DNA from 2 places in the Candidatus Thalassolituus haligoni genome. Region 2 is predicted to be linked to the other one. Evidence: riboswitches for the same ligand, from Rfam matches in the RefSeq annotation. Region 2 holds a riboswitch; the other holds the start of a gene.

Region 1 (7,311 bases), 620 kb from region 2:
TGCTGCTAATAACGTGTGTCAGGGTGGTCGGGTGGTTGGGCTGTTGGGTGAACATGGTGGATTTCCTTAGGGGTGATCTTATGGGGTTACTTGCAATAATCAGTGAGCATCAGAGCGAATAGCTCAGGTACAGCGTCCATTCCCGGCCGCGTGCCGGGCGACCGCTGAAGTCGCTAAAGGCGTTGTTAAACAGGTTGTGAATCCGTAGACCGGCGTTTGCCGGAGCCATTAATGGCTTGGATGCGTTTGAGTTGGCTGGCCACTGGTAGCGATAGTTGATGTTCCAGAGGCGGCGCTGGTCGCCGGGGACGCTGTTGTAGCGGTCGAGATACAGATCGTCGGCCAGTTCTGCATGGAGGTCGACACTGTGATGCCGGGCTGCCATTGAGGACTGCCAGAGCAGTCCGGCGGTCAGCCGCAAGTGATAGATGCCGGGCAGGTATTTATGATCGAAGCCGACAATATCGCTGCGGGTTTGGCTATGGTAGTGGCTGCCTGCCAGCTGCAGCTGCCAGTAGCCTATGGTTGGTTCGAAACGGGCTGGTTCGACATTTGCTGGTACGGAAGTGGTTGGTGCGGAAGTGGTCGATGTGGCTGTATGGCTGGTGTCTCGGCCCAACTGACTCTGCAGTTGCCACTCCAGCCCGGTCATGCTGGCAGCCGTGGTATTTTCATAACGACCGGCACCGGTTGCCGGGTCGTATACCGGCACGATGGCGTTTTCCAGCTGGCGCTGAAACAGAGTCAAGCTGAACTGCTGTGAGCGCTGCTGCCAGCGTCCGTTCCAGCTGCCAGTCAACGTGGTGGTGCGGCTTTGTTCTGCTTGCAGCTCGTCGTTGCCTCGGGTCAGTCCGCGATTACCAAAACGTTCGTACAGACTGGGGATTCTTAACGCCTGCTTCCAGCTCAGTTGCAATTGGCCGCTGCTGTTATCGCCAATCCAGTATTGTTTGGCGCTGATCAGCCCGGATGGCCAGGATTGCTGCTGGTGGGAGCTGTCGCTGCTGTTATCAGCACTGTCGCTAGTCGAACGATCGACTGTTTTTAACAGGCTGTCTTGCTGGTGATGACTGCCGCTGAGGGTGACTTGACGGGTGCTGGCGCTGTTTTGCCATTGTGCCCGGCCACTCAGTTGCCTATGTCGCAACCAGGAGTACTGGTTGCAGTTGCTGCTGAGGGAATCGCAAGCGCTGGCTTCGCTGTCATTCAGGTAACGGCTTTGATAGTGCTGTTGGCTGATATTGATACTGCTGCCGAGATCCCAGGACTGCCATTGAACCTGACTGCCCAGTCTGGCTTCGCTGTGCTGGTAACGATAACGATTGTTACTGTCGACATAGCCAAACACGGCAGAGGGGTCGTAAAACCCCTGGCGGTCGAGTGAATGCCAGAGTTGCCAGTGTTGCCGAAAGCGTTGTCCCCAATTCCCCGACAATTGCATCCCCAGTTGCTTGCTGTCCAGGCGGGCACTGTTAATAGAAGAATTACGTGAATATTGAGGCAGTTGTTTGTGTTCGTCTTGCCAGTAAAGGCTGGCAAACAGGCCTGTTTGTTGATACTTCAGCGTCAGTCGATCACGGCGATAAGCGGCGTTATTGAGCGCTTGTTGCTGTCCGGACGGTTGACGGGTGTCTTGCGGACTGGTCACCGGGTAGCGGTAGTTGTTATCGCTTTGCTGGTGGTCGAGTAACAGGTCGGCGGTGCGGTTGTTGGGGCGATGATTGTTGGTGCGATGATTGTTGGTGCGATGATTGTTGGTGCGGTTTGATAATGACGAGAATAACAACGGCTGTTGCAGGCTCAGGGTGGCCGTGCCGTAGCTGCCTGCAGCGGCAAATATTTTGGTGGCGTTGGCTTGGTGGCTGCCGCTATGGCGAGTGATGATGTTAATCGTACCACCAATGGCTTCGTCGCCGATCAAGCCGCTGTCGTCGGCATCGCTGCTGCTGGTGAGAATATCGACCCGTTGAATCGCAGCCAGTGGTACGGCATTCAGATCGTACTGACCGTACTGTCCATTGTTCACTGCGATACCGTCCACCAGCAAGCGGGTCTGCTTGGCGTCGGCCCCTTGCATCGATACCAGCACCGGATCTCCCAGGCCGCCCAGCGACTGGATTTGCAGACCGTTGATACGCCCCAAAAATTCACCGAGATTCTGATAGCCAGCCGAGAGTGCCTGTTGGTCATAGAGCTGGTAGCTGGCGTCGTCAGCGGGTTCTGTTTGGCCATAGACGACCAATTCGTCGTCTGCGGTAACGGTGTTTTCGGCGTATCCATGCAGGGAGAAAAACAGCAAAATCAGGGCCAGGCTCAACGGCCACGTCGTGATCCGCCACTGCCAGAGACGGTGGCTGATGCCGCTGCGGACATAGTTACAGCGGACGGCATAGTTACAGCGGACGGCATAGTTGCTGCGGACATAGTTGCAGGAAGGCAAAATCAATGTCATGGGAGTCCTGAATGCCGGGTCTAAATAAGACGGCAAGGGCAGGCAGGAGCAGACAGGGCAATAAACAACTCCGCTGAAAGCGGAAGACACCGTAGTGGTACAGCGGTTACGGATTTGCGCAAATCCCTCCCGCTGCCCTCCGCAACGTCGGTTGATTGGAACAGGCCGGTATCCGGGCTGACGACCTGAGCACCATGTACTCGTCAATAACGCCTTCCCACCCATGCAATCGGTATTGCTCGGCAGTGGCTGGTTTCCTGCTGTGGGCGGAAACCGGTTATTGAGTGGGTCGATCACCGTTGCGGGGGCAGCGCCGGTTTTTGCGTAAACGCATCACCGGTCTTCCCGTTTAACCCGAGGCTGAATGATTCAGCGGGCGGGCACCTGATTCTGAGCGCAGAGTAGCGGCGAGGGTCGCAGGCGTCAAGAAGAGAAACAACGGGCTCCCACGCTTCGTGTGGGAGCCGATCCGGGGGTTCCGCTCTGCGCCGTATTTTGACGCTGGAGCACAGGTGCACAGGCATGAGAGCTCAAGAAGAGAGCAATGGACGGGTTTTACAACGGCAGTTTGATCACAAAACAGGCACCATGGGGATCAGCGGGACGGTAATACATATCGCCCTGATGGTGGGTGGTGACAATAAAGTAAGACACCGACAGCCCGAGGCCGGTGCCAGTGCCGACTTCTTTGGTGGTGAAAAACGGTTCAAAAATGCGACCGATCTGGTCAGCATCGACACCAGAGCCGTTGTCTTCGACAGAGATGCAGAGGAAGTCGCCTTCGCGCCAGGCATTCAAGCGGATGGTCGGTTGCCAGTTCGCTTCGGCAGTAGCCGGTTGCGCCAGCGACTGTTGCGCATTTTTGATCAGATTGACCAGTACCTGCTCAATTTCCCCCGGAATACAGGAAACATCCGGCAAGTGCTTCAGTGAGGCGGTTGATATATCTATATGGTGCAGGCCAAGGTCGTTGCGGGCAACGGTCAGGGCATTGTTAACCAGTTGGCTGACCGGCGTTTTTTCTTTGTGCTCATGGTTGCGGCGGGAGAAATTCAGCATGGTGGCGATAATCGCCGCCGCTCGTTCCCCGGCTTCACGCATGTGCTCCATCAGTTTGAAAACTTCCCGTTCTTCCAGGTACTCCTCCACCGCCCGGAGGTCGAGATTAAGCTTGGTGGCGACCTCGTGGTTGGCTTTTAACCCGGTACCCAGACGGCGTTTGATATTTTGCAGGTTTTGCAGGATGGCACCGAGCGGGTTGTTGATTTCATGGGCCATGCCTGCAGCCATGCCTCCGACGGTGAGCATTTTTTCCGAGTGCACCATCATTTCTTCCAACTGCAGTCGCTGGCGAATGTCATCAATGCGCACAACAGCAACCGCAGCTTGTTGCTGATCCAGCGCATACACCAGTGAGTCGGTGACCAATCCGGCTTCCAGGCTATCGAGAGACAGTCGTCGCTGCAGAATCGGGGTGTCCAGATCATCGCCTGAGGTCAGCCGCTGTCTAGCCCGTGTGAGCAGTGGTGCCAGTTCCGGGATCAGTTCATTTAATAAAAACCCGGCCAGTTCCTGACGACGCTTACCGAGCCAGATTTCGGCCTGGCGATTACACAATAACAACCGGCCTTGCTGATCAAGGGCAAACAGGGCGGATGGCATGGCATTGATAATGGCATCCATCAAGGCTTTGGTTTGTGCCAACTGGCGCTCCATCGCGCTGCGAACGGTAATTTCATGTTCCAGGTCGCTGTTGATACGAGCGCTGTCACGCGCCAGTGTGGTGGCCCGATGGCGAGCACTTTCCGCCTGTTTATGGGCTCGTTCCAGGTCGGCATGGCGTCGATGCAAGTGCCAGTGGAGATCATTGAGACTGTTGACCAAGGGTTGTAAATCCGGATCCTGACACTGGAACGGTGTGGTCGGGTCGTGATTATGTTGTTGCGCGATCTTGATCTGATCGCGCAGATCGGTGTACGGCTGCTGTTGCCAACGTCGAATCAGCACGTACATGGCAAACACCAAGAGTGCGCTCAGGGCTGCGACGATCAGGCTGGTGCTGATGGTATCGGCCAGGTAATAGCCGGGTAGGGAGACACCGTTGAAGATATGAATCTCGAAATCGCCGTTAATGGTGCTGAGCTGTTGCCGATACATGCCATTTTGGAGTAGCTCGTGGCTGGTATAACGGTCGAATGGCACTTGCATCACCAGCTGACTGCTGTCTTGCGTCAGACGAATGGAGTCCACTTGATGATGATGGGCAAAACTGTCGAGCAGTGCCTTGACGGCCATCAGATCCAGCGGTTGCTGTTGTAGCTGAATGGTCAGGGTTTCAATCAGCAGTTGATTAATCTCCGGCACCAGATAGTTGCGTCCGATACGATCTGCTGTGGCCACGTAGGCCGTGGCGGCGAGAAACAGGATCAAAATGACGGTGGTTATCACCGCGGCCATGGCTTTCTGGCGCGCCAGCAGGTTAGAACCGTTTGCCGTGTTCTGTACTGTCATTAATTTGATCCATCAGTGCGCGGGTAAGCGGAAGTTCGATAGCTGCCGTGCTTGCCTGGGTTAAAAGGTAGCCGGAAATATGACGTAACTCGGTGGCTTTGTTGGCCAATACGTCTTGCAAGCTGGATGAACGATTCTGGGCGGTAGACAAGGCAATCTGAATGACACGAGCAAACAAATTTTCTTGCAGGGGCCAACCTTGCTGCAAGAAAAACTGCTCGACTTCGGTTGCCAGAGCTTGCAGCTGCGGGCGGTATAAAGCGTTGCTTGCCAACTCGCCGTTAAGACAACGGTAGTGTGCCGTGAGTGGGTTGATCACCGCATTAATAGCCAGCTTTTCTCGTTGGCGGGTCAATATATCTGTAACGACCTCGGTATGAGGTAAACGACAGTCTGTCGGCAAGGTGCATAGCCTGGCTGGATTCGAACGGTGCTGGCCGACCCAGACATGACCCAAGCCAGCATACATCACCCTGGTTTTGTCGAGGCGGTAGGCACCATCGGTCGAGATTCCGCGCCATAGCTCACAGGGCAGTCCTTGCTTCTTGAGCCAATGTGCCAATTGCTCATGCTGACCCATGCCGTTTTGCAGCAATAAAATACGCTCAACCCGGTGCAACTGACTGGCGTAGGGCAACAGGGCTTCCTGAGTATCACCGGCCTTGGTAGTGACGACCAGCCAGTCAAGACGCTGGTGATTCCATTGCGGTAGCGATAGCGTTAATGCTTCCGGCCATTCCGGGTGTTGATTCAGAATGGCGGGCCCATAGGTCAACGAGCGCCTCAGCGGGCACTTGATGCCTGCTTGAGACGGGGATGAGGTGGAACGGCCAAGGACAAACACACGGTGCTTGCTCCAGTAACTGGCCATCACCGTACCGATGGCCCCCAGGCCCAGAAGACCGATTGATAATGACATGGCGTGATTATAGGCAGCTCAATAGCCGGACACCACACCTGCATCCGATTCGTCACCGCCTGAATTTTATGTAATCCAACGACTGAAGCGGTATGACAGACAAGAAGACAAACAAAAAGACAGATAAGAAGACAAACAAAAAATAGACAAAAAGACAGGCCGACAGGCCAGATAGGCAGAGGGAGACAATGGGAGGAACGAGAGGAACGTTACTCCGCCGGTTTTTGCTTTTCGGTGCTGACAGAGGTATACAGTCCGGCTTTATCACAAGACAGATGCCGTCCTCTATTTGTTGACAGGAGAAACTCGATGCCATCGTTTGATGTCGTTTCCGAAGTGGATAAACACGAAGCCCTGAATGCCGTCGACCAGGCAAACCGCGAGCTGACTACACGTTTTGACTTTAAAGGTGTGGATGCAAGCTTCGAATTGAAAGACTTCGCCGTCACCATGACCGCCAATGAAGAATTCCAGATTGAGCAAATGAAGCCGATGCTGGAAAGCGCGCTGATCAAACGCAAAATCAAGGTCAGCTGTTTGGAGTACGGCGATCTTGCCGGAGCCGGCAAACAGGTCAAGGTGATTGCGACCCTGCGTCAGGGTATCGACAAGGATTTGGCCCGCAAAATGGTCAAGATTGTCAAAGAAAGCAAGCTAAAAGTTCAGGCGTCGATTCAGGGCGAAATGGTTCGGGTGCAAGGCAAGGCGCGGGATGATTTGCAAACCGTGATGACGCTGTATCGCAACGACGACTCCATCACCATGCCGCTGGCGTTCAAGAATTTCAAAGACTGATGACCCACCGCAACGAAGCAGCCCATTCCTCTTGTGATGCTGACACTGCTTCGACGTCTTTGCTCGGCTGGTGGCAGGATGCCTGGCGTATTTATACCCGCAAGCCTGTGTTGGCGATCGCCTTGCTTGGCTTTGGGGCCGGGCTACCGTTTTTATTGGTGTTTTCGACATTAACCGCCTGGTTACGAGATGCGGAAGTTGAACGTACCACCATCGGTTTTTTTGCCTGGATCGGGATGACTTACTCGATCAAGGTTTTCTGGGCGCCGGTGGTGGATCGATTAAGCATACCCCTGTTGGGGCGTTGGCTGGGGCAACGGCGTAGCTGGATTCTGGCCGGACAACTGGGCATCGCCATCGGCTTGCTGTGGATGGGCATGCTCGATCCGCATACCGACTTGTGGTGGATTACGGTATCGGCGTTGCTGGTGGCGTTTGCATCGTCAACCCAGGATGTGGCGCTGGATGCCTATCGGATTGAAGTGGTAGACGACGAGTATCAGGGAGCCATGTCGGCCAGCTATATCTTCGGATATCGGGTTGCACTGCTGTTTTCCGGCGCCGGTGCCTTGTACCTGGCGGACTGGTACAGCTGGAGCTGGTCTTATATCGGCATGGCATCGCTGATGCTGAT
Region 2 (7,311 bases):
TTAGCGATCAGCACAACATCCATACGGCATTGCTGTAGCGCCTGGGTCATTTGAGCGAACAGCGCCGGAAAATCCTGTTCAGGTAAGTGATAAAACTGGTTGTTGAGCCACAACGTCAGGCAATCCACCAGAATAACGCCAGTACCTGATTGCTGATTCAAATACTCTGCCAGTGCCAGAGGGACTTCAGCTAGCTGCCAGTCTTCCCCCCTTTCCTGCTGATGTCGTTCTATTCTGCTGGTCATTTCGTCATCGAAGGGCGTCGCCGTCGCCACAAAATATTGATCCACGCCTTGCTGTATCGCCAGAGCACTGGCCACCGCTAACCCGTAACGGGATTTGCCAGAGCGGGCACCACCGAGGATTAAATGAATCATGTCAGGTATCCATGTTGGGCCAGGGCGAGTAATACCGTATAGATCAACAGTTCCTGCAGCTGCTGGGCGGCACCGAGACAATCACCGGTGAAGCCGTGCAGGTGCTTTTGCATCCATTGTTTGAGCAGCTGGCGCATTACCACAACAGCAGCGATCACCGTCAGGGCCGACCAGAACGGCAACCACAACAGGCCTATTGTCCCGGTTATCAGCACCTGCGCCAACAAGACCGCATTCATCGGCTGTGCCAGCGGATCACTTTTACTGCTGCCGGGTGCCGAGACATAAGGCAGATCTTGTGCATGAGTAATTGCCAGCGCACGGGAGAAGGGATAACCAATAACCAGCGCCAGCAGCAATTCTCCCTGACCTGCGAGACTCACCAGCAGGACAAACTTGAACAGCAAGGCCAGTATCAAGGCGCTGCTGCCGTAGGTGCCAAGCCGACTGTCCTTGAGAATGGTGAGCTTGTGCTGCTGCTCCAGTCCGCCGTAAAAACCATCAAAACAGTCGGCCAGACCGTCTTCATGCAACGCCCCGGTCAACAGCAAACTGGTGATCAGCAGTACACAAACCGCAGGCAGCGTCCCCAGACCGGCCTCAGCCAGCAGGAACACAACCGTCAGCAACCCGGCCAGCAGCCAACCCACCAAGGGAAAATAGCCCAGCGCCTTGTGCATATTGTCCGTGCTGTATGGCAACTGACGGCTCATCGGCAAACGGGTCAAAAAACCCAGCGCCAACTGCAAGCGCTGCCCGTGTTGTCGCAGCAGCAAGGTCATCGCAGCCATTACACCTCCACCCCGGCGCTGGCGAAGGTCGCCATATCGTTATAAAACGCAGCCGCAGCCCGCAGTAATGGCAGCGCCAATGCGGCACCGGTGCCTTCTCCCAGGCGCAAACCGAGACTCAGTAAAGGACGTGCATTCAGCGCCTGTAACGTCAAGCCATGTGCCGACTCAGCCGATTGATGGCAAAACACCAGATAGTCCCGGCAGTTGGGTGCCATACGACAAGCCAGCAGTGCCGCCACCGACACAATAAAACCATCAACCAGAATCGTCGCCCGCTGCTCTGCCGCCGCCAGCATCGCCCCCACCATCTGGACAATTTCAAACCCGCCAGCTTCCTGCATGGCAATGTCAGCAGTCACCTCCGGGTGCATGGATCGAATCCGCTGAACGGCCTGATGAATCAGTTCACGTTTGAGCTGCAGCTGGTCATCGTTGATTCCGGTTCCGCGCCCAACCACACGGTCTACCGCTATATTTTCCAGTAACGCCAGCACAGCCGAGGCGGAACTGGTATTACCGATGCCCATTTCGCCAAAGCCCAGTACATTTGATCCGGCGCTGATCTGGTCTCGGGCAACGTCAGCGCCATATCGCAGCGCTTGCTGACACTGCGCCGCTGTCATCGCCGCATGCTGGGAGAAATCATCGGTTCCAGCACTGACCCTGCGCGTCAACAACAACGGATGATCCGAACAGACCGGGCTGATCATGCCCGCATCAATCACCATCAGCGCCATCTCATTGGCCTGGCAAAAACAATTGATCGCCGCGCCACCGGCAAGAAAATTACGAACCATCTGTTCGGTCACCGTTTGCGGAGCAATACTGATCGGATGACCAGCAATGCCATGGTCAGCTGCAAACACCAGCATGGTCGGCCGGACAATGTTAATACGGCCAGCAGCAACGCCATCAAGGGTCTGGGTCTGGATCTGTGCCAGCCTGGCCGCCAACCCTTCCAGTTCTCCCAACGACCCCAACGGTTTGGTTTTTTCATCAATCCGCTGTTGTATGTGTGTCAGCCAGGTATTCCCGACGGCTTGAATATCAAAATGAACAGCTTGCATAAACCGGGCTCCGCTCAGTCCAAACGCTGACGCATAACAATCAGAAAAAACACACTGCCAATCGCCGAGGTGATAATACCGATGGGAATTTCCTGACTGGCAACCGCCGATCGGGCAATCACATCAACCCATACCAGAAAGGTACTGCCGAGTAACAAACACCCCAGAATCAGTGTTCGGGTCGTCACCCCCAGCCAACGCCGCACAATATGGGGAATCATCAGACCAACAAAACCGATACCACCGCAGTAGGCCACCACCGCTGCCGTCAGAGCGGCGCACATCACCAGAGCCAAGGCCCGCAGTCGAACCGCATCAACCCCCAGCGTCCGGGCATTGTCATCGCCGAGCAGCATGGCGTCGAAATGTCGTCCCAACAGCAATAAAACAGCACTACAAATCAGCACTACGGGAAAGAGCAGCAACAGATGACTGCTTTCCACTCTGGCAAGACTGCCCATCAGCCAGAACAATACTTTATTGGCCGCAAACGGCTCGCCCACAAACAGAATAAAATGCGTCAGCGAACCCAGCATCAGTGAAATGGCAACGCCTCCCAATAACAACTGCTCGGAGCTGCGGGCAAACGAAGTGACTGCCAGTATCTGTACCAGCATCACCGCAAACAGTGCACCGCCAAACGCAGCAATCGGCAAAGCGGTTGCCGTCGGTAACCAACCCAGCAACCCCGCCAGCAGCGGATGCTGGGCCAGTGCCGAGCCCATCAGCACCGTGACCACACTGGCACCCAATCCGGCGCCCGCGACCACCCCAAACAAGTAAGGATCCGCCAGGCCATTACGTGTGACGTTCTGCAAAGATGCTCCGGCAATAGCCAGCCCGGCGCCGACCAAAACCCCCGCAGCAACTCTTGGCAAACGCAAGTCGGTAAAAATCAACTGATCCAGTGGATCAACAGGCAAACCGACGAGGCAATGCCAAACCGTATCCAGTGACAAATTGGCAGAGCCAAAAAACAGCGCAGCCAGCGGTGATAACACCGCTACGGCCAGCAACCACCACCAACGCTGCCTCATCGCCGTTTATCCCGCGTTTGAACGGTTAAGGGCAAGGGTGAAAAATCCACCCGTAACGCCCGGTCGTCGTGGCGACGAACCGCACAAGGCAAGCGAAAAACACGCTCTAGACGCTCCGGCACCAACACACTGTCCGGCGTCCCGAAAGCCACCTGCTCGCCATTTTCCAACAGCAACAGCTGATCACAGTAGTGCGCGGACAAATTGAGGTCATGCAAACTCATGACCACCGTCAGCCCGGTATCACGTGCCAGCTGGCCCAGCAAGGCCAGCACGTCGTGCTGGAAATACACATCGAGATGGTTAACAGGTTCATCCAGTACAATCAGTTCCGCCCGCTGCACCAGGGCACGGGCAATCAGGCCGCGTTGTTGCTCGCCGCCAGACAGGGTCGAAAATACACGGGTTGACTTTTCTGCCAGACCAACACGCTCCAGCGCCTGATCGATCCGCTCGTCATCGGCTGCTGACTGCCGTCCCAACAAGGATTGGTGCGGCAACAACCCCATGCGTACCATTTGCCGCAGACTGAGGGCAAAGACCGCATCGTTCAGCTGGTTCACAACCGCGATACGCCGGGCACGCTGATTCAGGCTGTAATCGGACAATGGCCGATCTTGCCAGGCCAGCGTAGTCGCCGTTATCTGTCCAGTTAACTGACCCGACAACGCCAGCAGCAAACTGGTCTTGCCAGCACCGTTCGGGCCAAGCACACCCAGCACGGAACCGGCAGGCAGTGAAAAAGAGAGACATTTCAGAATCGGTTGCTGATCAATCGTGAGCCTCAGCTCGTCAACCACCAGACCGGAACAGCCAACCATGGAAGCACCAGATAACAAGAGTTCATGCCCAGGATTGCCATCCAACACCGTCGACTGTCGACAAACTGCATCAACAGGGAAAGGAGATGGCTCGTGTATTCCCGCACGAACAAAATTCAAGAGACAGAATCATTTATTGACCAGACATCACAGCGCGCCCACGCCGAATGTCGGCCAAACAATTCCCAGGCTGGTATCTGACTTTCCCCTGCCCGTTACGGCCAGAGAATTACAGTTGCGGGTACAGTCCCGGAGTTGCACCGGATTCCCAATTAAATCAGGCCGCCACGGCAGCCTGACACCTGTTTGATAGCGGCGGACTATATCAGCAAAGCAAAATCCATACGATGGCTAATCGCTACAGGACACTCCTTGCGCTACAGGACACTCCTTGCATAGCCGATGCCTTTCACAGCAGAAAATTCACTGACCTCCAAGGATATTTAAAAAATCAGACCCAGCGCCCAATCTGTCTAGAAAGCAACCAGCAAACGAGTAAACCAACAGCAAACAGCGCTATGCTTATTATCAGTAACTCTATTTATGGGCTGGTCGACAAACCGGGTAGCTGGACGTCTCCGGGTAAGTCCGTAGCGGTTTGGACTGCCCCTAAACACATTCAGATTGAGAGACTAGGAGCCTCGCAGGAAAGACGGGGCTGAGCGATTTTTGCGTAAATTTGAGGCGAATAGTGGTTCTATTCAACAAGAATTTGCGCAAAAAAGAGCCACATTCAGTATTTCCACAATAGGACATTCCCAAGCCCGACAGACTCCTGGATACGAGCAACCATAGCGGCAAGTGCAGATCCTGCGTCAAACAATCAGACATATACCGCCATGTTGAGGTGAAAGGCAGACCATCAAGACAGTTACTGCGAGAAATATCTATTGATAAGGACATTAGTTGATTTTGACCTTAGTACACGCTATTTTTTTGCTGCATTGTAGAGCAATCAAATAACCCGACTGTCGTTCTCTCCAAGCTTATAAGCACCAGCGCGTTTGACGGTGAAGGTTAATCGTCACGCTGGAGGGAATTCACGGAGGAATTCACATGCTTCTGATCTTCTTTCTCGCATTAATCTGGTTTTTCTGGATCAAGCGACCGAAAAAGAACGCTTACACCGCTGGCAGGGACAATACTGTCGCAACAATGACAGGCAGTCTGATAATGCTCAGCCAGCGAATGATGAAAGATCATCTGATGATTGGTGCCGGAATCAGCCCTCGCTCCGCCAGCAGCCAGCGCGACGTCAGCGTCATGCTGTTTGAACAACGCCTGGCACGACTGATGGAAGATGAATCCAGTGACGTTATTCAGGAACTGCTGATCAATACGCAGTCTGTGTGGGAAACTCACCGTAAACATATTCTGGCACGGCCGGATCACAATCTTATTGGTACGCTGATCCAGGAAAATGACCGCCTACTGGCGTTGTGTGATGATGTAGCTCGTAGCAAAGCAGACCAGCAAGGCCATCATGGCGCCAAAATGGTCTACCTTGCAGGCAGACAACGCATGCTGTCGCAACGCATTGCCAGAAATTGTATCGCCATTTACTGGGGCTATGACAACCAATGGATACATTCCGATCTGGATGCCTCCATTGCCTTGTTCGACCACACGCTTCGAGAGCTGATGCATTCGCGCTTTACCACGCCACAACTGGCGGTATCACTGGAATCGGCCGCGTCATTTTGGATGACCTCAAAAGCCACCTTTCGCCTGTTTCAGGAAAGTGCCAATAAACGCAAGGAAGTCCCGCATATCCACGAGATGACTGAAACCCTGCTGGCCAAGCTGGATAAGATCACCAGCCAGTACGAGGCCGTGCTCGTCGGAGAATTACCTCCAGATCAATCCTGATAATCCGTTAACAAGGATCTCTGCCGGAGCCGTAAGCGGCGCAGGACAGAGGCCAAACTCAGTCCTGCGTATTTGGTACTACGGTTTAACAACCCCCAGATTCAGATTATTATTCACTGTCCTTGGCAAGCTCTTCCGCTCTCAGTTCGCGCCGGAGAATTTTGCCAACATTGGTTTTCGGTAACTCGGTGCGAAACTCGACATGCTTCGGGACCTTGTAATTGGTCAGCCGCTCTTTGCACCAGTGTCGAATATCGGCATCCGTAAGCTCGGACTTCGCCACAATAAACACCTTCACTGCTTCAGAGCTTTTCAGATCGGGAATGCCAATGGCGGCGACTTCCATCACTTCAGGATGAGCCGCAATCACATCCTCAACCTCGTTTGGATAAACGTTAAAACCGGAGACGATAATCATGTCTTTCTTGCGGTCGACGATACGCATGTAGCCATCGTCCTGAATAACTGCGATATCCCCGGTTCGCAGCCATTCACGAGCAGGCAAGCCATCCGCACCCGGCAGGAATGATTCATCGGTAGCTGCTTCACGCTTCCAGTAGCCTTTCATCACCTGCGGCCCCTTGACGCACAACTCCCCCGGTTCGCCCAACGGCAATTCGTTGCCCTCATCATCCACGGTAATACAGAGTGTGCTCGATACCGGCATACCAATACTGCCCAGCTGAATATGTCCGGGCGGATTAAACGATACCACCGGAGAGGTCTCCGTCATGCCATACCCCTCTGCAATATCGCCACCCGTGACCTCTTTCCAGAGTTCAGCCGCCGCCGATGTCAATGCCATACCACCGGAAATCGTCAATTTGAGACCGGAAAAATCCAGCGCCCGGAAACTGTCCTGGTGACACAGGGCAACAAACAAGGTATTCAGGCCAACAAACGCCGAAAAAGGGTTTTGCTGCAAGGTTTTGATAAATCCGGGAATGTCCCTCGGATTGGGAATCAACAAGGAACAATTCCCGGTTTCCAGCAGCACCATACAATGCACTGTAAAGGCATAAATATGATACAGCGGCAAAGGTGCTACCACGGTTTCCACGCCTTCATCCAGCGCCATGACAAACAGGCCGTGACACTGCAACATATTGGCGATCAGATTACGGTGGGTCAGCATCGCTCCCTTGGCAATCCCGGTAGTGCCACCGGTGTACTGCAGTACGGCAACATCGTTACCAGAGGCAGGGCATGGCCGAAAGGGACGCCTGGAGCCCTTGGCCAACGCTTGTCGTAGCGATACCGCAGTGGGAATATGATAATCAGGTACCTGTTTTTTGACGTATTTCACCACGCCGTTGATCAGCAACCGTTTCAGTCCCGGATGCAGA

Evidence for each region. Region 2 has a riboswitch for cobalamin ahead of SOJ49_RS11390 (ABC transporter ATP-binding protein). Riboswitches for the same ligand answer to the same signal wherever they lie in the genome.
Region 1: another riboswitch for cobalamin. It lies ahead of SOJ49_RS14195 (TonB-dependent receptor plug domain-containing protein); the one in region 2 lies ahead of SOJ49_RS11390 (ABC transporter ATP-binding protein).

What each region holds. Positions count from the first base shown of each region.
Region 1 is NZ_CP139482.1:3,175,842-3,183,152, reverse strand. It holds gene SOJ49_RS14200 (hypothetical protein) at 1-55, opposite strand, end outside; gene SOJ49_RS14195 (TonB-dependent receptor plug domain-containing protein) at 110-2,452, opposite strand; cobalamin riboswitch at 2,598-2,855, opposite strand; gene SOJ49_RS14190 (nitrogen regulation protein NR(II)) at 3,008-4,963, opposite strand; gene SOJ49_RS14185 (ketopantoate reductase family protein) at 4,932-5,882, opposite strand; gene SOJ49_RS14180 (YajQ family cyclic di-GMP-binding protein) at 6,192-6,677, shown strand; gene SOJ49_RS14175 (MFS transporter) at 6,677-7,311, shown strand, end outside.
Region 2 is NZ_CP139482.1:2,552,836-2,560,146, forward strand. It holds gene cobU (bifunctional adenosylcobinamide kinase/adenosylcobinamide-phosphate guanylyltransferase) at 1-377, opposite strand, end outside; gene cobS (adenosylcobinamide-GDP ribazoletransferase) at 374-1,168, opposite strand; gene cobT (nicotinate-nucleotide--dimethylbenzimidazole phosphoribosyltransferase) at 1,168-2,238, opposite strand; gene SOJ49_RS11385 (FecCD family ABC transporter permease) at 2,253-3,275, opposite strand; gene SOJ49_RS11390 (ABC transporter ATP-binding protein) at 3,272-4,096, opposite strand; cobalamin riboswitch at 4,267-4,410, opposite strand; gene SOJ49_RS11395 (type IV pili methyl-accepting chemotaxis transducer N-terminal domain-containing protein) at 5,153-5,965, shown strand; gene SOJ49_RS11400 (AMP-binding protein) at 6,075-7,311, opposite strand, start outside.